4 regions of the Aquamicrobium sp. YD-1-mutant5 genome follow, and region 1 is predicted to be linked to each of the others. Evidence: riboswitches for the same ligand, from Rfam matches in the RefSeq annotation. Region 1 holds a riboswitch; each other region holds the start of a gene.
What was found. Region 1 has a riboswitch for cobalamin ahead of AC5XE7_RS16500 (CbtB domain-containing protein). Riboswitches for the same ligand answer to the same signal wherever they lie in the genome.

Region 1 (4,208 bases):
ATCGCGCGCATGTATGTGGGCGCGGGCGAACCGGTGGTGACGTCGCTTGGCGCCTATCCCACGTTCAATTTCCATATTGCCAGCGTCGGCGGCAGGCTGGTGCCGGTGCCATACAAGAATGACCGCGAAGATCTTGACGGGTTGCTGGAAGCGGTGCGACGGGAAAACTCCCGGCTGGTCTATCTCTCCAATCCTGACAATCCGATGGGAAGCTGGTGGGATGCCGACGAGATCAGCCGCTTCGTCGAAGCCCTGCCCGAGACCACCATGTTCATTCTCGACGAGGCCTATTGCGAGCTGGCGCCAGCTTCCGCCTTGCCGGCAATCGATGTTTCGCGCCCCAACGTGGTACGCATGCGCACCTTCTCCAAGGCTTACGGGCTTGCCGGCATTCGCTGCGGATATGCCATCGGAGAAGAGACGGTTATCGCCGCCTTCGAGAAGATCCGGAATCACTATGGCGTCAGCCGCATGGCGCAGATCGCGGGCGAGGCCGCGATCAAGGATCAGGCATGGCTGGCAGAGGTGGTGCGCAAGGTGGAAGCCGGACGGCAGCGCATCGCCGCGATCGCTGCGGAAAACGGGCTCGACACCCTGCCCTCCGCCACCAATTTCGTGGCCGTGGACTGCGGCACGGACGGCCCTTTTGCTCTGAAGGTGCTCCAGAACCTGCTGGCGCGCGGGGTGTTCATCCGCAAGCCGATGGTGGCCGGGCTGGATCGCTGTGTCCGCATCAGCGTCGGGCTCGACCACGAGCTCGATATTCTGGCCGAGGAACTGCCGAAAGCACTGGCCGCTGCTCGCGCAGGATAGGCTTGCCGTTTCATCCGGAGACTATACGCAGAGCCCAGCGACGGCCATCGCTGGTGAAATGTGTCAGGCTGAGAGGCTGAACATCTACTGCCCGGAAAGCCTGCGATGGCGCGCCAAGCACTTCGCAGACGGCAGCACGAATGACTGCGGGGTGCGTGATCGCAAGCGTATGCCCCGAAAGGCCGAGGTTTTCCTTCAGCAAAGCCGCGATACGCCGGCGCAGATCGTTCAGCGTTTCGCCGCCGTGCGGTGCCACATCGGGGTCGGACATCCATGTCGCAAGTTCCGCCGGATCGAGTTCAGCAAGCCTGCGGCCAGCCCAGAAGCCAAAATTCTGATCGGCCAGAGCCGCGACAGGCTCCCCCATCAGGCCCAGAGCATTCGCCGTTTCCAGCACCCTGAACTCCGGCCCGTGCCAGACGCGGTCCGCACCCGGGATTTGAGTGGCCAGCCTTTGCGCCTGAGAGAGCGATTTCTGTTCCAGCGGCTCATCGCGATGAAAGGCATTGCGGCGCAAAGCTGCGGTCGCGCCACAACAAATCAGGGTCAGGCGTCCTGTCATATTCTCTCGCGTCTCCCCTTCAGTTCAATTGACAGCCATACAGGACGGCGGGTAATTTCGGCAAAGGTTACGGATCCGGAAGCTGGTGAAAATCCAGCACGGTCGCGCCACTGTGACCGGCAGGGGTGCCGGAAGTCAGACCTTGGTTCGTCTCCCCAGCTTGCATGAACGGGACGCAGGATCCCAGGGAGAAGCACGATGTCCGACATTACTTTTGCACCAGAAGTGCGGCCGGTTCCGATTCCGGTTCGCGAAATCATGCCATGGGCTATTTTCGGCGGCCTGCTCATGATTCTGGGCATCTATTTCATCGGCGCAGAAGAAGGGGCAACGACCCTGTTCTCAAGCCTGAGCACGCATGAATTCGTTCATGACGCGCGTCACCTCCTCGGCTTCCCCTGCCACTGAAAGAACAGCGCCATGGTTGGAAATCTTCTGCTTCGCGGGATGCTGATCGGCGTCCTCGCTGGTCTGTTCGCATTCGGTTTTGCCCGCGTGTTCGGCGAACCACACATTGACACTGCCATCGCTTATGAAGAAGCGGCGGCCGCAGCCTCCGGCGAACCGGCCGAGGAAGAGGAAGAACTGGTCAGCCGCGAAACCCAGGCCGGACTTGGCCTGCTGACCGGGTCGGTCGTCTACGGTGCCGCCATCGGCGGGCTGTTCGCGCTGGTCTTCGCCTTCGTCTACGGGCGTGTCGTCACGCTCACGCCCCGCGCCACCGCCGGTCTGCTGGCGATCGCCGCCTTCATCGCCGTGGTGATTGCTCCGGCCATGAAATATCCGGCGACACCGCCGGCCGTCGGCAATCCCGAAACGATCGGCGAGCGCACCGAGTTGTTCTTCGTCATGCTGATCGTGTCGATCATCGCGGCCGTAGTTGCCGTTGCGCTGGCGCGGCGGCTGTGGAGCCAGCTGGGCGGCTGGAATGCCGGCATCGTCGGCGGACTCGCCTTCCTCGTCATCATCGCCATCGCCCAATATGCGCTGCCGACGGTGAACGAGATTCCAGAAGGCTATTCGGCCGATCTGATCTGGCATTTCCGCACCTCCTCGCTCGGCATGCATGCGGTGCTGTGGACGGTGATCGGGCTCGGCTTCGGCGCGGTTGCCGAGCGTGCGCTGGCGACCCGCCAGCGCAGCCGGACGGCCTGAGAAATGCAGGCGCGGCACGCCCCTCCTCTGGCGCGTGCCGCGCTTGTTCTTGCCCTTGCAGCGACGGGTTTTGCCACCGACGAGGCCGAAGCGCACCGACGCTTCAACCCGGAAGAAATCAAGGGCATCCCGATCGCCAGCCTGTCGCACGGGCAGATGGCGGTGATCGCCGACTATCGCAGCGACATCATGAAACTGGCCGCGCAGGAGCGGCAGGTGGACGACACCTTCGTGCGCCTGCTGAACTACGGCAACATCCAGTACACCTATTGCCTGTGGGGGCTGGTTCCCGGCACGCTGGCCGACGAGGAAAGCCCCTTCAACGAATGCGCCCACGCCTATCTGTCGGCCGCGCGCGAGCTGCTTTCCCACATGCGTGAAACATCGGCCAACAAACCAGCCGTGGAAGATCTCGTATCGCGCATCGACGCAGACATGGTACGCAAGGAATCCTCCTTCGTGCTGTGCCAATACAGCGCCGACACCTTCGATACGGCAAGCGTGGTTCGCCCCGTATGGAGCGACATTCCGAAACATCTCCCGAGTCTCGCCGCCTTTTCCGGACTGGGGCTGGCCTTTGCCGCGGCAGGAATGGTGCTCGGCAAGGGACGCGCGCGGCCTGACAACCGCGACTGAGTTCACAATCGACCTGCTATCCCCTGCCATTCAATATCTCGCCCACCTCTTGAATTAATTGAACGTACGTTTTATTAAGAGGATGGAGGAACCCGATGGCACGCACCGCAGGATCGGATGGCGAGAGAACGGAAGCGGCGATCCGCGAGGCCGCCGTCGATCTGATCGCGCGCCACGGCTACGAGGCCGTGTCCATGCGCCAGCTTGCGGCGCGGGTCGGCGTTCAGGCGGCGGCGCTCTACCGCTACTTTCCCACCAAGGAAGACCTGCTGTTCACCCTGATGCGCGAGCACATGGAGGCATTGCTCGGCGCATGGAGCGAGGCTCGGCCTGCCGCCACGGACGCCACCACGCGCCTTGCCGCCTTCGTGGCGAACCACATCGCCTTTCATATCGAGCGGCGCTCGCAGACCCATATTTCAAACATGGAGCTGCGCAGCCTCTCACCCGAACGGCTGACCTTCATCCTGCGGCTGCGCACCTCCTACGAAAAGGAACTGCGCGCCATCCTGCGCGACGGCACGGAAGCCGGCGTCTTCGATCTGGACGACATCGGGCTCGCCGCCATGGCGGTTATCCAGATGATCACCGGCGTCATCGTCTGGTTCCGGCCGGATGAGCGGCTTTCGGTGGAAGGGGTGACGCAGACCTATCTTTCCATGACAATGCGCCTTGTCGGGGCGACCACGAACCGGGAGACACAGCATGTACACGCAGGCACTCGACTTCGGGCTTGACGAAGACGTCGCGGCACTTCGCGACCTCGTTCACCGCTTCGCACAGGAAAAGGTCGCGCCGCTGGCGGCGGAGATCGACCGCAGCAACGAATTCCCGGCCCATCTGTGGGGAGAAATGGGCGCGCTCGGCCTGCTTGGCATGACCGCCAACCCGGCCTTCGGCGGCACCGGCATGGGCTATCTGGCCCATGTGGTGGCGATGGAGGAGCTTTCCCGCGCCTCTGCCTCGGTCGCTCTCTCCTACGGCGCGCATTCGAACCTGTGCGTGAACCAGATCAACCGCTGGGGCACCGACACCCAGAAGG
Region 2 (4,208 bases), on a different contig from region 1:
ATTGGCGATGTAGAGGTTGAGCGACTGGGCCTGGTCGATCCACTTCTGGCGGCGGGAGGCCGCCTCGATCAGCCACGAAGAGTCGATCTCGAAGGCGGTTGCGTAGAGTGCCTTGAGATCGTCGGGGATGCGGTCGATCTGGCCCACCGATCCGTCGAAATACTTCATATCGGAGACCATCACCTCGTCCCACAGGCCACGCGCCTTGAGGTCATGGACGAGCTGTGCGTTCACCACGGTGAAGTCGCCCGACATGTTCGATTTGACGAACAGGTTCTGGTAGGCGGGCTCGATCGACTGCGCCACGCCGCAGATGTTGGAGATGGTCGCCGTCGGTGCGATTGCCATGGTGTTGGAGTTGCGCATGCCGGTTTCCTTCACCCGCTCGCGCAGGCTCGCCCAGTCGAGGGTGAAGGTGGAGTCCATGTCCACGCCGGGGCGCGCTTCTTCCAGCAACCTGATGGAGTCGATCGGCAGGATGCCCTTCGACCACAGCGAGCCCTCGAAGCTCGGATAGCGGCCGCGCTCGGCGGCGAGATCCACCGAAGCGGAGATCGCGTGGTAGCTGATCGCTTCCATCGAGCGGTCGGCGAATTCGACAGCCCCTTCCGAAGCATAAGGAATGCGCATCGCCTGCAGCGCGTCCTGGAAGCCCATCAGGCCAAGGCCGACGGGGCGGTGGCGCAGGTTCGAGGCGCGCGCTTCGGGGATGGTGTAGAAGTTGATGTCGATGACGTTGTCGAGCATGCGCATCGCCGTGCCCACGGTCCGGGCGAGGCGGTCGAGGTCGAGACCCTGCTCGGACACGTGATTGGCAAGGTTGATCGAACCCAGATTGCACACAGCAACCTCGTCCTTCGACGTGTTGAGGGTAATTTCCGTGCACAGGTTGGAGGAGTGCACCACACCGACATGGCCCTGCGGCGAACGGATGTTGCACGGATCCTTGAACGTGACCCACGGATGCCCGGTCTCGAACAGCATGGTCAGCATCTTGCGCCACAGGTCGAGCGCGCGGATCTTGCGCCAGACGCGCAGTTCGCCGGCCGCGGCCTTGGCCTCATAGGCTTCATAGGCGTTACGGAAGGCTGTGCCGTAAAGGTCGTGCAGGTCGGGAACCTCGTCGGGCGAGAACAGCGTCCACTCGCCGTCGGCCTCGACGCGCTCCATGAACAGGTCCGGCACCCAGTTGGCCGTGTTCATGTCATGGGTGCGGCGGCGGTCGTCGCCGGTGTTCTTGCGCAGGTCGAGGAATTCCTCGATGTCGACATGCCATGTTTCCAGATAGGCGCAGACCGCGCCCTTGCGCTTGCCGCCCTGATTGACGGCGATGGCGGTGTCGTTGGCCACCTTCAGGAACGGCACCACGCCCTGGCTCTCGCCGTTGGTGCCCTTGATGTGGGCGCCGAGGCCACGAACCGGCGTCCAGTCATTGCCTAGGCCGCCGGAATATTTGGCGAGCAGCGCATTGTCCTTCACGCCCTTGAAGATGGCGTCGAGGTCGTCGCCGATGGTGGTCAGGAAGCAGGACGAAAGCTGCGGCCTGAGCGTACCCGAGTTGAACAGGGTCGGCGTCGAGCACATGAAGTCGAAGGACGACAACAGGTTGTAGAATTCGATGGCGCGCGCCTCGCGGTCGATCTCACGGGCGGCGAGGCCCATGGCGACGCGCATGAAGAACGCCTGCGGCAGCTCGAAGCGTTTGCCCTTGGTGTGCAGGAAATAGCGGTCGTAAAGCGTTTGCAGGCCCAGATACTGGAAATGCAGGTCGCGTTCGGCCTTGAGGGCAGCGCCGATGCGCTTGAGGTCGAAGCGCCCGAGTTCGGGATCGATCAGGTCCGCCTCGATGCCGGTGCGGATGAATTCCGGGAAATAGGTGGCATAGCGCTCGGCCATGTCGGCCTGAGTGGCCTGCTCGGAGCGGCCGGTGACGAAGCTCAGCGCTTCGCGGCGAAGCCGGTCGAGCAGCAGGCGGGCGGAAACGAAGCTGTAGTTGGGCTCGGTCTCGACCAGCGTGCGCGCGGCAAGGATCGGCGCCAGCGACAGTTCATCCTCGGTGATGCCGTCATAGAGATTGCGCAGCGCCTCGTTGAGGATCGGCTGCGGGGAGACAGCCTCCAGCCCTTCGCAGGCTTCCTCGACGATGCGGCGGAAACGGCCCTCGTCCAGCGCAACCTTTTCGCCGGTGGCGCGGGTGACGTGGAGCGACGGCGCGGCGGATTCAGGAGCGGCGGCTTTGGCGGCCGCACGTTCGCGGGCGCGCTCTTCGCGATAGAGAACATAGGCGCGCGCGACCTTGTGGTGTTCCGAGCGCATCAGTGCCAGTTCCACCTGATCCTGCACGTCTTCGATATGGAAGGTGCGGCCTTCGCCGATGCGCCGGGTGAGGTTGCCCACGACCTGCTCGGTCAGGTCCTTGACCACGTCGTGCACGCGGCGCGAGCCGGCCGCCACCGAGCCCTCGACAGCCAGGAACGCCTTGGTCAGCGCGACGGTGATCTTGGTCGGATCGAAGGGCGTGACCGATCCGTTGCGGCGGATGATGCGGTAGCCGGGCTCCGTCGGGGTCCGGGCTTCGTTTTCTATGGAAGGTGGAACCGCATCGGTCCCGTTCGTCTGGAGTGCAGTGGTCGCCGGCATCTTATCCCCGTGGCGCTGTGGACGGGGGAGCTGACGGCAACGCATGCCCGATGGCGTGGCTCAGGCCACGTGGGCAAGCGCACCTCCGGGACACCCCGCCCGAGTTTCGTGCAGTATCACGGCAGGTCTCCTGGCTCACGGCTCATCGTCGCTGTCCGGCCTTCCCGGTGCCTGAAACGCACCAGTGACACGAAAAGGGACAACGACTCACCGTTTACAGTTGCGGGGGCAGCGTCGGATTTCCTCGCAAGGGCACCGACTTCCCTCTTAGCCCTCCAGATCCATATTGGCGCTGAAAGGAACCATGATGGCTACATTTAGTATCAGGAGCCGTTCTGGTGTCAACAGGTTGATTTTGAATTTGATGGATGAATTTATCTTATGCCCACAATCCAAAGGCTGCCTGTGCACAACGTCTTCATCGGAAGTTTTTTTGCCAGACCGGGCAAACGGGGCATTCCTGACGCATTTTGATGCCGTCCGGAACTCCCTGCCGGCGAGAAACACGGGTATAACCACAGGAAGATGCGGCGGCGGAAATTGATCCGCCGCCGGCTGGTATCAGATCGCTTCCAGATAGGTCTCGAATTCGAAATTGTTGACCCTCAGGGCGAAGGTCTCCAGTTCCTGCTTTTTGCACGCGACGAGAGAGCCGCGCAGCGCGTCCGGAAATATCTCCGCGACGAGGTTTCCGTTTTCGAAGCTGGCAATCGCCGAGGCCCAGTCGGGCGGCAGCTTGGTCATGTCGCGTTCGTAAACATCGGTTGTCGCCGGTTCCCCGGGGTTCAGCTGCTTCTCGATGCCGATGAGCGCGGCCCCCAATATGGCAGCCAGCACAAGATATGGATTTGCATCGGCCCCGGCCACGCGATGCTCGATGCGGCGCGCTGCATTTGGACCGCCGGGGATGCGGATCGCCACCATGCGGTTCTCATAGCCCCAGGCAACGGCGGTTGGCGCATGCGAGTTCGGACGCAGGCGGCGGAACGAATTGAAGTGCGGGGCAAACACCAGCGTGCTTTCCGCCATGGCGGCGAGTTGCCCGCCCACCGCATGGCGCAATATGTCGGAGCCGCGCGGCGTGCCGTCATCGAAGACGTTGTTGCCGTCTTCGTCGAGCAGGCTGAAATGGACATGAAACCCGCTGCCGGAGCGCTTGCCATAGGGCTTCGCCATGAAGGAGGCGATGAAGCCGTGCTTGCGCGCGATGCCCTTGACTGTGCGCTTGAAGAGTATGGCGTCGTCGGCGGCGCGCAGTGCGTCGGGAACATGGTTGAGGTTGATCTCGAACTGGCCGACCCCGTTCTCGGCAATGGCCGAGTCGACGGGAATGTCCTGCAGGCGGCAGGCCTCGTAGACTTCGTGCAGGAAACCTTCGAAGTCGTCGATCTCATCGATGGAAAGGGCCGCGTCGGAATCGAGCCGGCGGCCGGTGATCGGCGAGACCGGCCCGCGCGGGCGGGCAGGCTTCGGGTCGACCAGATAAAACTCCAGCTCGGTGGCGACGACCGGCGTCAGCTTCAGCGCCTTGTAGCGGTCGAGAATGCGGGCCAGCGCCCGGCGCGGAT
Region 3 (4,208 bases), on a different contig from region 1:
GCAAGAAGGCCGCCATCGCACCGGTCGCAGTCATCGATCACCCTGTTACGGCTGCCGCCACCGTGGTGATGGCGATAGCGGCGGAAGACCGGCCGGTGACCGATATCATCGAGACACGCGTGCGCGAGCAGATCGCCCTGATAGCGGGAAGCGACAAGCAACTCGACGAAGCCATCGCCTATGCGAAATGGGCCAGCGATCAGGTTGCCGACGTGCCGACCGTCATCGACAAGACGGCCGAATTCCTGAAGCCTCTTCTCGACGAGACCGAGAAAGAGCAGTTGCTCTCGATGGTTTTTGCCGCGACGCGTGAAGCCGAGCGCCATGCCATGTTCAGGGAGCGGACCGGGCGTCTGCGCCGCAAGCTGGGGCTCGAAACCGTTCACTGACACGGCTCAATCGCAAAATCTTGTGCCGCCTCGTCAGCAGTCGCCCAATCCTGCGGGCTGGTGCTGCGGCGAAGACGGCGTTTTTTTGAAATCACCGACAGGCAAGGCAAACTCTCAACCCGGAATTCTGCATGCGCCATTGGGGGGCCTGCCCCGCACGGCGAAGGCTGTGACCTGCGATACGATGTTCCGCTGGGTCAGCCATTTGTTTGACATTGATCAACCGGGCCGACGCCCTACCTTCTATGTTTGGGAAGCAAACCACAGGAGGCGACATGTCAAACACCCCGCATACCCTTGGCGAAGAATTCCCCGGCAAGCTGGATGCAATCCATGCTCTCAAGGCACAGGATCCGGAGTTCGCCCGTGTCCTCGAAGAGTATGACGACGTCAACGATCAGATACACAGGTCCGAGACGCGTATCGATACGATCAGCGACGATGCCGAAACGGAACTGCGCCGCCGCCGCCTTGCTCTCAAGGACAAAATTGCCTCCGCGCTGAGCTGATAGTAAATCAGCGCAGGTTATGCCCGGTGGGGCGGTGAATTAAGCATAATCTTTACCTATGGTAAGATTATATCCGGTGCCACTCAGAAACTTTTTCCTCTGAGTGGCTTCACTTCGTTTTGTGTATGTTTAATTTATTGTTAACTATTCAAATATCTGTATTTTATGGACTTTTGATCTTCATAACGAAATGTGTCTTTTATGTTACAGACATTTTACGATGACGATCGTAAGTTAATTTCACGATTTCAACTAAGAGGTTTTGTCATGAGAAAAGTTCTCTCTCTTGCTGCTGTTTCTGTCATTCTTGCTTCGGGTGGCGCTTATGCTGCTGATGCGATTGTTTACAGTGAGCCTGCTCCGGTGGCTCCGGCTTCCTTCTATAGCTGGACCGGCGGTTATGTCGGCTTCAACCTTGGCTATGGCGGCGGCAAGGCAAAGCATCCGTTCAGCGTCACCGACACGACGGGTACACTGGCCAGCGGTTCGCTGAATATGAACTCCAGCGGTTTCCTTGGCGGCGTTCAGGCGGGCTGGAACTTCCAGGCTGATCAGATCGTCTATGGTGTCGAAGCTGATTTCCAGGGTGGAAACGTCAAGGGCGAAACCAATATCTCCGTCAATGTGCCTGGCGCTGGCGCTCTTGATGCTGCCATCGGCACGAAACTGAACTGGTACGGCACGGTTCGCGCCCGCCTCGGTTATACGGCGACCGACCGCTTCCTCGTCTACGCCACGGGTGGTCTCGCCTATGGCGAAACCAAGAGCTATGCCAAGGGCAATCTGGGCGGTACCGCCTTCAATGAAAGCGTGAAGAAGACGAAGACCGGCTGGACTGTCGGTGCGGGTGCGGAATATGCCGTGACCGACAACTGGACCGTGAAGTCGGAATATCTCTACACCGATCTCGGCAAGGCGAATGTGTTCTCGGACACCGTCGGTGGCGCTGATGTCAACATTGACCGGAAGTTCAACTTCCATACGGTCCGGGTTGGCTTCAACTACAAGTTCTGATCTGGTTTCTCTCTGGAGCGTTTCCAGGAAAAGTGGAAACACTTTTCCGGTTCGGAAATGCGACAAACCAAAGACTTAGAGCCGTTCAATGACTCCGTGAAACACTGAACGGCTCTGAAATCGAAGCCCCGGCAATCAGCCGGGGCTTTTTTTGTTCAGATGCCGGCATCGAAGAACCGGATATTGGTATTTGCGACTTAAAGATATAAGCATTCCTTTATGTCCTATTGACTTCGGACTGGAATTGCAGGAAGGTGCGCGTGCCTAGGTTCTCCGGTCGTTGCGCGCAACGCGCCGGGGCTAAGAGGGAAGCCGGTGCCTCGTCTTTTCGGGAAAGCCGGAGCTGCCCCCGCAACTGTAAGCGGCGAGTTGATGTCCAGCATGTCACTGGGGTGAAACCCTGGGAAGACGGACAGCAGCGCTGACCCGTGAGCCAGGAGACCTGCCTTGGCGAAATAACGTCCACGGGCGGGGTGTCCCGGTGTGCCGTAGCGGAGACCGCGTCGCGGCCGATCCTGCTATGTGTCCGCTGACCCATGCCCCCAACTTATTGGGGTAAGTCATGTCTCAAACCGCAATTTCCGATGCCTCCCCGGGGGCGCCGTCGGTCGCTCGCCGACCGGTCGCGAGGAATCACGATTTCACGTTTCGCCTCAAGAGCCTTCGTTTCGATGAGGATTATCGTCCCGCGGACAGCACGCGTATCACGACCAATTTCGCCAATCTGGCCCGGGGCGAGAACCGTCAGGAAAACCTGCGCAATGCCCTGAGGATGATTGACAACAGGTTCAACGCACTGGCGCATTGGGACAACCCCAAAGCCGATCGTTATTCTGTCGAGCTTGAGATCATTTCGGCTGAGATGACCATTGGCGATGAAGGCGACAGCGATGCCTTCCCGCTCATTGAAATATTGAAAACGATTATCGTTGATCACAAGACCAATGAGCGCATCGAGGGCATTGTAGGGAATAATTTTTCCTCTTACGTGCGGGACTATGACTTCAGCGTGCTCCTGCCGGCGCATAACAAGGATCGGGCTGAATTCAGCATCCCCGATGATTTCGGTGACCTTCATGGAAAATTGTTCAGGTGCTTCCTGAACTCAAACGCCTATAAAGAGCATTTCAACAAGCCTCCGGTCATTTGCCTGAGCGCGTCAAGCAGCAAGACATACCGCCGGACAGAAAACCATCATCCTGTATTGGGCGTTGAGTACCAGCAGGGCGAGCTATCTTCGACCGATCTGTATTTCAAAAAGATGGGGTTGAAGGTTCGCTATTTCATGCCTCCGAACAGCGTTGCGCCGTTGGCCTTCTATTTTGTCGGAGACTTGCTGGGTGACTACACCAATCTGGAGCTGATCAGCACCATCAGCACGATGGAGACTTTCCAGAAGATCTATCGGCCCGAGATCTACAATGCCAATTCTGCTGCTGCGGCACACTATCAGCCAAGCCTGAAGCATCAGGACTATTCGCTGACCCGAATTGTCTATGATCGCGAAGAACGCAGCCGGCTGGCCATCGAGCAGGGAAAATTTGCCGAAGAGCACTTCATCAAACCATACAGGGCCATTCTTCAACAGTGGTCCGCCAGCTACGCTCTTTGATTGAACGGAAACAAAAGGTTATCTGTCTTGAAAACGCTCTTGCCTACATCAACAGCCGGCAGCCTGCCAAAACCCTCCTGGCTTGCAGAACCTGAGAAGCTCTGGTCGCCATGGAAGCTGCAGGACGAGGAACTGGCCGAGGGCAAACGGGACGCTCTGCGCCTATCTCTGGACGATCAACGGCAGGCGGGTATCGACATCGTCAGCGACGGCGAGCAAACGCGCCAGCATTTTGTCACGACGTTTATCGAAAACCTCAACGGTGTCGATTTCGAGAAGCGTGAGACGGTCCGAATTCGCAATCGCTATGATGCGAGCGTGCCGACGGTCGTCGGCGCTGTTTCCCGCCAGAAGCCGGTTTTTGTCGAAGATGCCAAATTCCTGCGTCAGCAGACCACGCAGCCCATCAAATGGGCTCTGCCCGGTCCGATGACCATGATCGATACGCTCTATGATGCCCACTATAAAAGTCGTGAGAAACTGGCCTGGGAGTTCGCCAAAGCCCTCAATGAGGAAGCCAGGGAACTGGAGGCTGCCGGCGTCGACATCATCCAGTTCGACGAGCCCGCATTCAACGTCTTCTTTGATGAGGTGAATGACTGGGGGGTGGCGACCCTCGAAAAGGCAATGGAAGGACTCAGGTGCGAAACTGCGGTGCACATCTGTTATGGCTACGGCATCAAG
Region 4 (4,208 bases), on a different contig from region 1:
CCATGTGCAGCCCGAATACACCGTCGACCTGACGCTGTCGCAGAAGCTGCTGGAGGACCAGCTCACGGTCGGCGGGCGCATTTCCCATGTCGGGCCGCGCGCCATTGGCCATGGCGACGTGACCGCGCAGGGCGCCAGCGAGTTCATCTCCCTTGTCGACTGGAAGCCTTACACGCTTGTCGATGTCTTCGCCGAATACAAGATCACCGAGGACCTGACCGCCGCGGTGCGCGTGGAGAACCTGTTCGACCGCTTCTATGTCGATCCGCTCGGTCTTGTCACGCAGCCGGGACCGGGACGGACTTTCTATGCGAGCCTGACGGGATCGTTCGGTGGCGAGCAGAGTTTCCAGCCATTCAGCAATCCGCTTGCCGGGCTGGCGGGCGGCCACGGCGCGGCGCGCGGTGGCGAAGCTGCCGCCATCAACTGGAGCGGCCTCTATGCCGGTGTACATGCCGGTGGCGCGTTTGGGCGCACATGGGGCTCCACGACGACGCTCGACGGTTCCGACAGCACCATCGCCGCGCGTGAATCGGCGGACCTCAAGCTCAACGGCGCCATGTTCGGCGTACAGGCCGGCTACAACTGGCAGCTCGACAATGGCGTGGTGCTCGGTCTGGAGGGAGACTGGAGCAAGACCTACAACATCACCGGCTCGAAGAAGGTTCTGTCCACCGACCCCGTGCTGGCGGCCAAGGGGCATGCCGATGCTTATACGAGCTACGACGTCGACTGGATGGCCAGCCTGCGCCCGAAGATCGGCTACGCTTTCAGCAATCGCTTCATGGCCTATGCCACGGGTGGATTGGCGCTCGCGCGCGAAACACAATGGCGCGATCAGTACATTTCCGACCAGGCCGATGAAACCCTCCCCAACGGTACGCAAACGGCCGTTTTCTCCGTCGAGAAGGCCGCCGCCACCCGCGCCGGCTTCACCATTGGTGGCGGCCTCGAATATGCGCTGAACGACAACTGGTCGATCAAGGCCGACTATACCTACAGCCGCTTCGGCAAGAAGGATTTCAGGTTCAGAAATGCCCGCGCGGGCACAGGCAAGGATTATACGACCTCGACAACCACCGTCGTCGGCTATGAAACGGTCGACCCTTCGCAGGACCCCAGCATGGCGTGGTTGTGCGACATGGATCCTAGCTTCTGCACGCCCTATGAAAAGCCCATCTATGAGACGACGACGACCAACCATCCGGGCAGTTCAAGTACCGTGAACGGCCGCAATGCCTCAAACGCCCTCGATTTCCACATGATCAAGGTCGGTCTGAACTACCGGTTCTGAGATCAGCAGATCACGAGACAACACCTGAAGGCTTCACCGCAGCGGGAGGCGCCCAAATCGGGCGTCTCCGTGCCGGACGTGCCACCCGCGGCAAGATCAGCAGGGCGCTCGCACAGGCCGCGAGCATCAGAGCCTCGTTCCCTGCCACAACTGCATCCGGCAGCTCTTTCAGCACCATCATCGGTCAAGGCAGGATCGGGCTTGCAAGCTGTGATTTTACCCCAACAGGGGCCGTGAAAGGCTCTGGGAAGGCGCGACGAATTGCTTGAAAAGCCTGACGCACATGAGATACGAGCAGGTGTCGGTTTCCGCAAGGAACGAAGAGGGAATTCGCCGCAGGCTTCAAAAAGGCCTGTGAAACGAAACTGCCCCCGCAACTGTAGGCGGTAGAGTCCTCTCCCCGAAATGCCACTGGGCCCCGGGCCCGGGAAGGTGGGGAAAGGACGGTGACCCGTCAGTCAGGAGACCTGCCGACAACTGGAACTGAATGTGCCGGGCGGGGTGCCCGGGAGAGGTTGTCGATGAAGCCGTCCCTGCCTGTACGGGCTCTATTGCGTATCCTTCGGGGTGCGCGGCTTTCCATTGTCGTCCCGACCCGAAGCCTTCGGTCCCTGCCGCAAACCGATCGGAGAACTTCGCGTCATGACCTTCCCGCGTCTGGCACTTGCCGCCGCCAGCCTTGCGCTGCTCACCGCCTATGCGTCCGCTGAACCCACCAGATACCCGCTCACGCTGGAAAACTGCGGTGAGACGATCACTTTCGACAAGGCTCCTGCCACGAGCGTAACCGTCGGACAGGCCGCCACCGAGGCGCTCTATGCGCTTGGCCTTGGCGACAAGGTGACCGGCACCTCCGTCTGGTTCACCGACGTTCTGCCGGAGTACAAGACGATCAACGACAAGGTGGAGCGCCTCGCCGACAACGATCCGAGCTTCGAAAGCGTCGTGGCGAAGAAGCCCGGCCTCGTTGCCATCCAGTTCATCTGGCATGTCGGGCCGGAAGGCATCGTCGCCACCCGCGAGCAGTTCCACGAGGTCGGCATCCCGACCTATGTTATGCCTGCCGATTGCGTGGCCAAGGACAACTCGGTCGGCGTCGACGGCACCCGCAGCGCCGCCTTCTCGACCGAAACCATCCATCAGGGCGTGCGCGAACTTGCCGAAATCTTTGACGTGCAGGACAAGGGCGAGGAAGTCGTCGCCGATCTGGTCAAGCGCGAGCAGGATGCGGTCGAGCGCGCAAAAGCGCTCGATCTCAAGGACGTGTCGGCCGTGTTCTGGTTCTCCAGCGCCGACATGAACATCGATCCCTATGTCGCCGGTCGCAAGGGCGGGCCGGCTTACATGCTCGACAAGCTCGGCATCCGCAACATCGTGGAATCGGATGAGGAATGGCCGGTCGTAGGCTGGGAAACCATCGCCAGGGCCAACCCGACGCTGATCGTGATCGCCAAAATGGATCGCCGCCGCTTCCCTGCCGACGACTTCGAGAAGAAGCTCGAATTTCTGAAGAGCGATCCGGTCGCCAGCCAGATGGACGCGGTGAAGAACAACCGCATCGTGGTGATGGATGCCCATGCCATGGACGCCACCATGCGCACGGTTTCCGGCATCGAGGTGCTGGCGGACGCGCTGGTCGAACAGGGCATCGCCAGGTGACCATTGCCACCGCAGGCCGGCATTCCGTAGCGCGCCTGTGGTGGCGCTGGCCTGCGGGGCTCGTCGCCATGGCGGGGACGGTCTTTGCCGGCACCTGCATCGGTGAGACGCCCATTCCGCTCTCCATCGTGGTGCAGACGCTGGCCAACAAGGTTCTGGGTGCTGCCTATCCGCTCGATCCGATCGATATGGGCATCATCTGGAACTATCGCCTGCCGCGCGCGCTGGTGGCCGCATCCTGCGGCGCGGGGCTGGCGCTGTCCGGCCTCGTGCTGCAATCGCTGCTGCGCAATGCGCTGGCCGACCCCTATCTGCTCGGCATCTCCGCCGGTGCCTCGACGGGTGCGGTGACGGTGACGATTGCCGGTATCGGCGGCGGAGCGGTCTCCATGTCGCTCGGCGCCTTCGCCGGCGCGGTCACCGCCTTCCTGCTGGTTGCCCTTCTGGCACGGGCGGCGGGCGGCGGCGTTTCCACGCGCGGCACAGGACAGATCATTCTGGCGGGCATCGCCGGCTCGCAACTCTTCAACGCGTTGACCTCCTTCATCATCACCAAGTCGGCCAATGCCGAGCAGGCGCGCGGCATCATGTTCTGGCTGCTCGGCAATCTGAGCGGCGTGCGCTGGCCGGATGTGACGCTGGCCGTACCCATCGCCCTGACCGGGCTGATTGCCTGCGTCTGGCATGCGCGCGCGCTCGATGCCTTCGCCTTCGGCGCCGACTCCGCAGCCTCGCTGGGTATTGCCGTGCGCAGGGTGCAGGTCGTGCTGATCGGGTTGACCGCGCTGGTCACTGCCGTCATGGTTTCCATCGTCGGCTCCATCGGCTTCGTCGGGCTGGTCATCCCGCATGCGGCGCGTTTCGTGGTCGGCGTACGCCATGGGCGTCTGGTGCCGGCGACGGCGCTGACGGGCGCTGCCTTCCTCATCGCGGCTGACGTGCTTTCGCGCACCATGATCCCCGGTCAGGTGCTGCCGATCGGCGTCATCACGGCTTTGGTCGGCGCGCCGGCCTTCGCCCTGATCCTGCTCAGGGGACGCCGCCGGCCATGATCCTTGAAGCAAGCAATCTCGGCTGGAGCGTGCGCCGTCTCCGGATCGTGCAGGGCGTGGACCTTGCCGTGCGCGAGGGTGAGACGTTTGGACTGGTCGGTCCCAACGGTTCGGGCAAATCGACCCTGCTGCGCCTGCTTGCCGGAATTCTAAAGCCGACAACGGGCAAAGTCGCCGTGGAAGGGCAGCCGCTTTCCGGCCTG

Region 2: linked by a shared signal. The riboswitch ahead of AC5XE7_RS13245 (ribonucleoside-diphosphate reductase subunit alpha) and the one ahead of AC5XE7_RS16500 (CbtB domain-containing protein) in region 1 are both predicted to bind cobalamin.
Region 3: linked by a shared signal. The riboswitch ahead of AC5XE7_RS10890 (DUF1852 domain-containing protein) and the one ahead of AC5XE7_RS16500 (CbtB domain-containing protein) in region 1 are both predicted to bind cobalamin.
Region 4: linked by a shared signal. The riboswitch ahead of AC5XE7_RS18820 (ABC transporter substrate-binding protein) and the one ahead of AC5XE7_RS16500 (CbtB domain-containing protein) in region 1 are both predicted to bind cobalamin.

Annotation. Positions count from the first base shown of each region.
Region 1 covers NZ_JCAKKP010000013.1:126,944-131,151, reverse strand. Annotated here, with positions in the region: gene AC5XE7_RS16510 (pyridoxal phosphate-dependent aminotransferase) at 1-813, shown strand, start outside; gene AC5XE7_RS16505 (histidine phosphatase family protein) at 824-1,375, opposite strand; adenosylcobalamin (AdoCbl) riboswitch at 1,445-1,526, shown strand; gene AC5XE7_RS16500 (CbtB domain-containing protein) at 1,574-1,783, shown strand; gene AC5XE7_RS16495 (CbtA family protein) at 1,796-2,530, shown strand; gene AC5XE7_RS16490 (hypothetical protein) at 2,534-3,166, shown strand; gene AC5XE7_RS16485 (TetR/AcrR family transcriptional regulator) at 3,262-3,903, shown strand; gene AC5XE7_RS16480 (isovaleryl-CoA dehydrogenase) at 3,872-4,208, shown strand, end outside.
Region 2 covers NZ_JCAKKP010000008.1:115,103-119,310, reverse strand. Annotated here, with positions in the region: gene AC5XE7_RS13245 (ribonucleoside-diphosphate reductase subunit alpha) at 1-2,640, opposite strand, end outside; cobalamin riboswitch at 2,744-2,962, opposite strand; gene AC5XE7_RS13240 (glutamine synthetase family protein) at 3,202-4,208, opposite strand, start outside.
Region 3 covers NZ_JCAKKP010000005.1:198,233-202,440, reverse strand. Annotated here, with positions in the region: gene AC5XE7_RS10905 (hypothetical protein) at 1-389, shown strand, start outside; gene AC5XE7_RS10900 (HP1242/YdcH family protein) at 665-898, shown strand; gene AC5XE7_RS10895 (outer membrane protein) at 1,166-1,912, shown strand; cobalamin riboswitch at 2,162-2,376, shown strand; gene AC5XE7_RS10890 (DUF1852 domain-containing protein) at 2,475-3,524, shown strand; gene AC5XE7_RS10885 (methionine synthase) at 3,552-4,208, shown strand, end outside.
Region 4 covers NZ_JCAKKP010000020.1:40,438-44,645, reverse strand. Annotated here, with positions in the region: gene AC5XE7_RS18825 (TonB-dependent receptor domain-containing protein) at 1-1,294, shown strand, start outside; cobalamin riboswitch at 1,580-1,783, shown strand; gene AC5XE7_RS18820 (ABC transporter substrate-binding protein) at 1,937-2,953, shown strand; gene AC5XE7_RS18815 (FecCD family ABC transporter permease) at 2,950-4,005, shown strand; gene AC5XE7_RS18810 (ABC transporter ATP-binding protein) at 4,002-4,208, shown strand, end outside.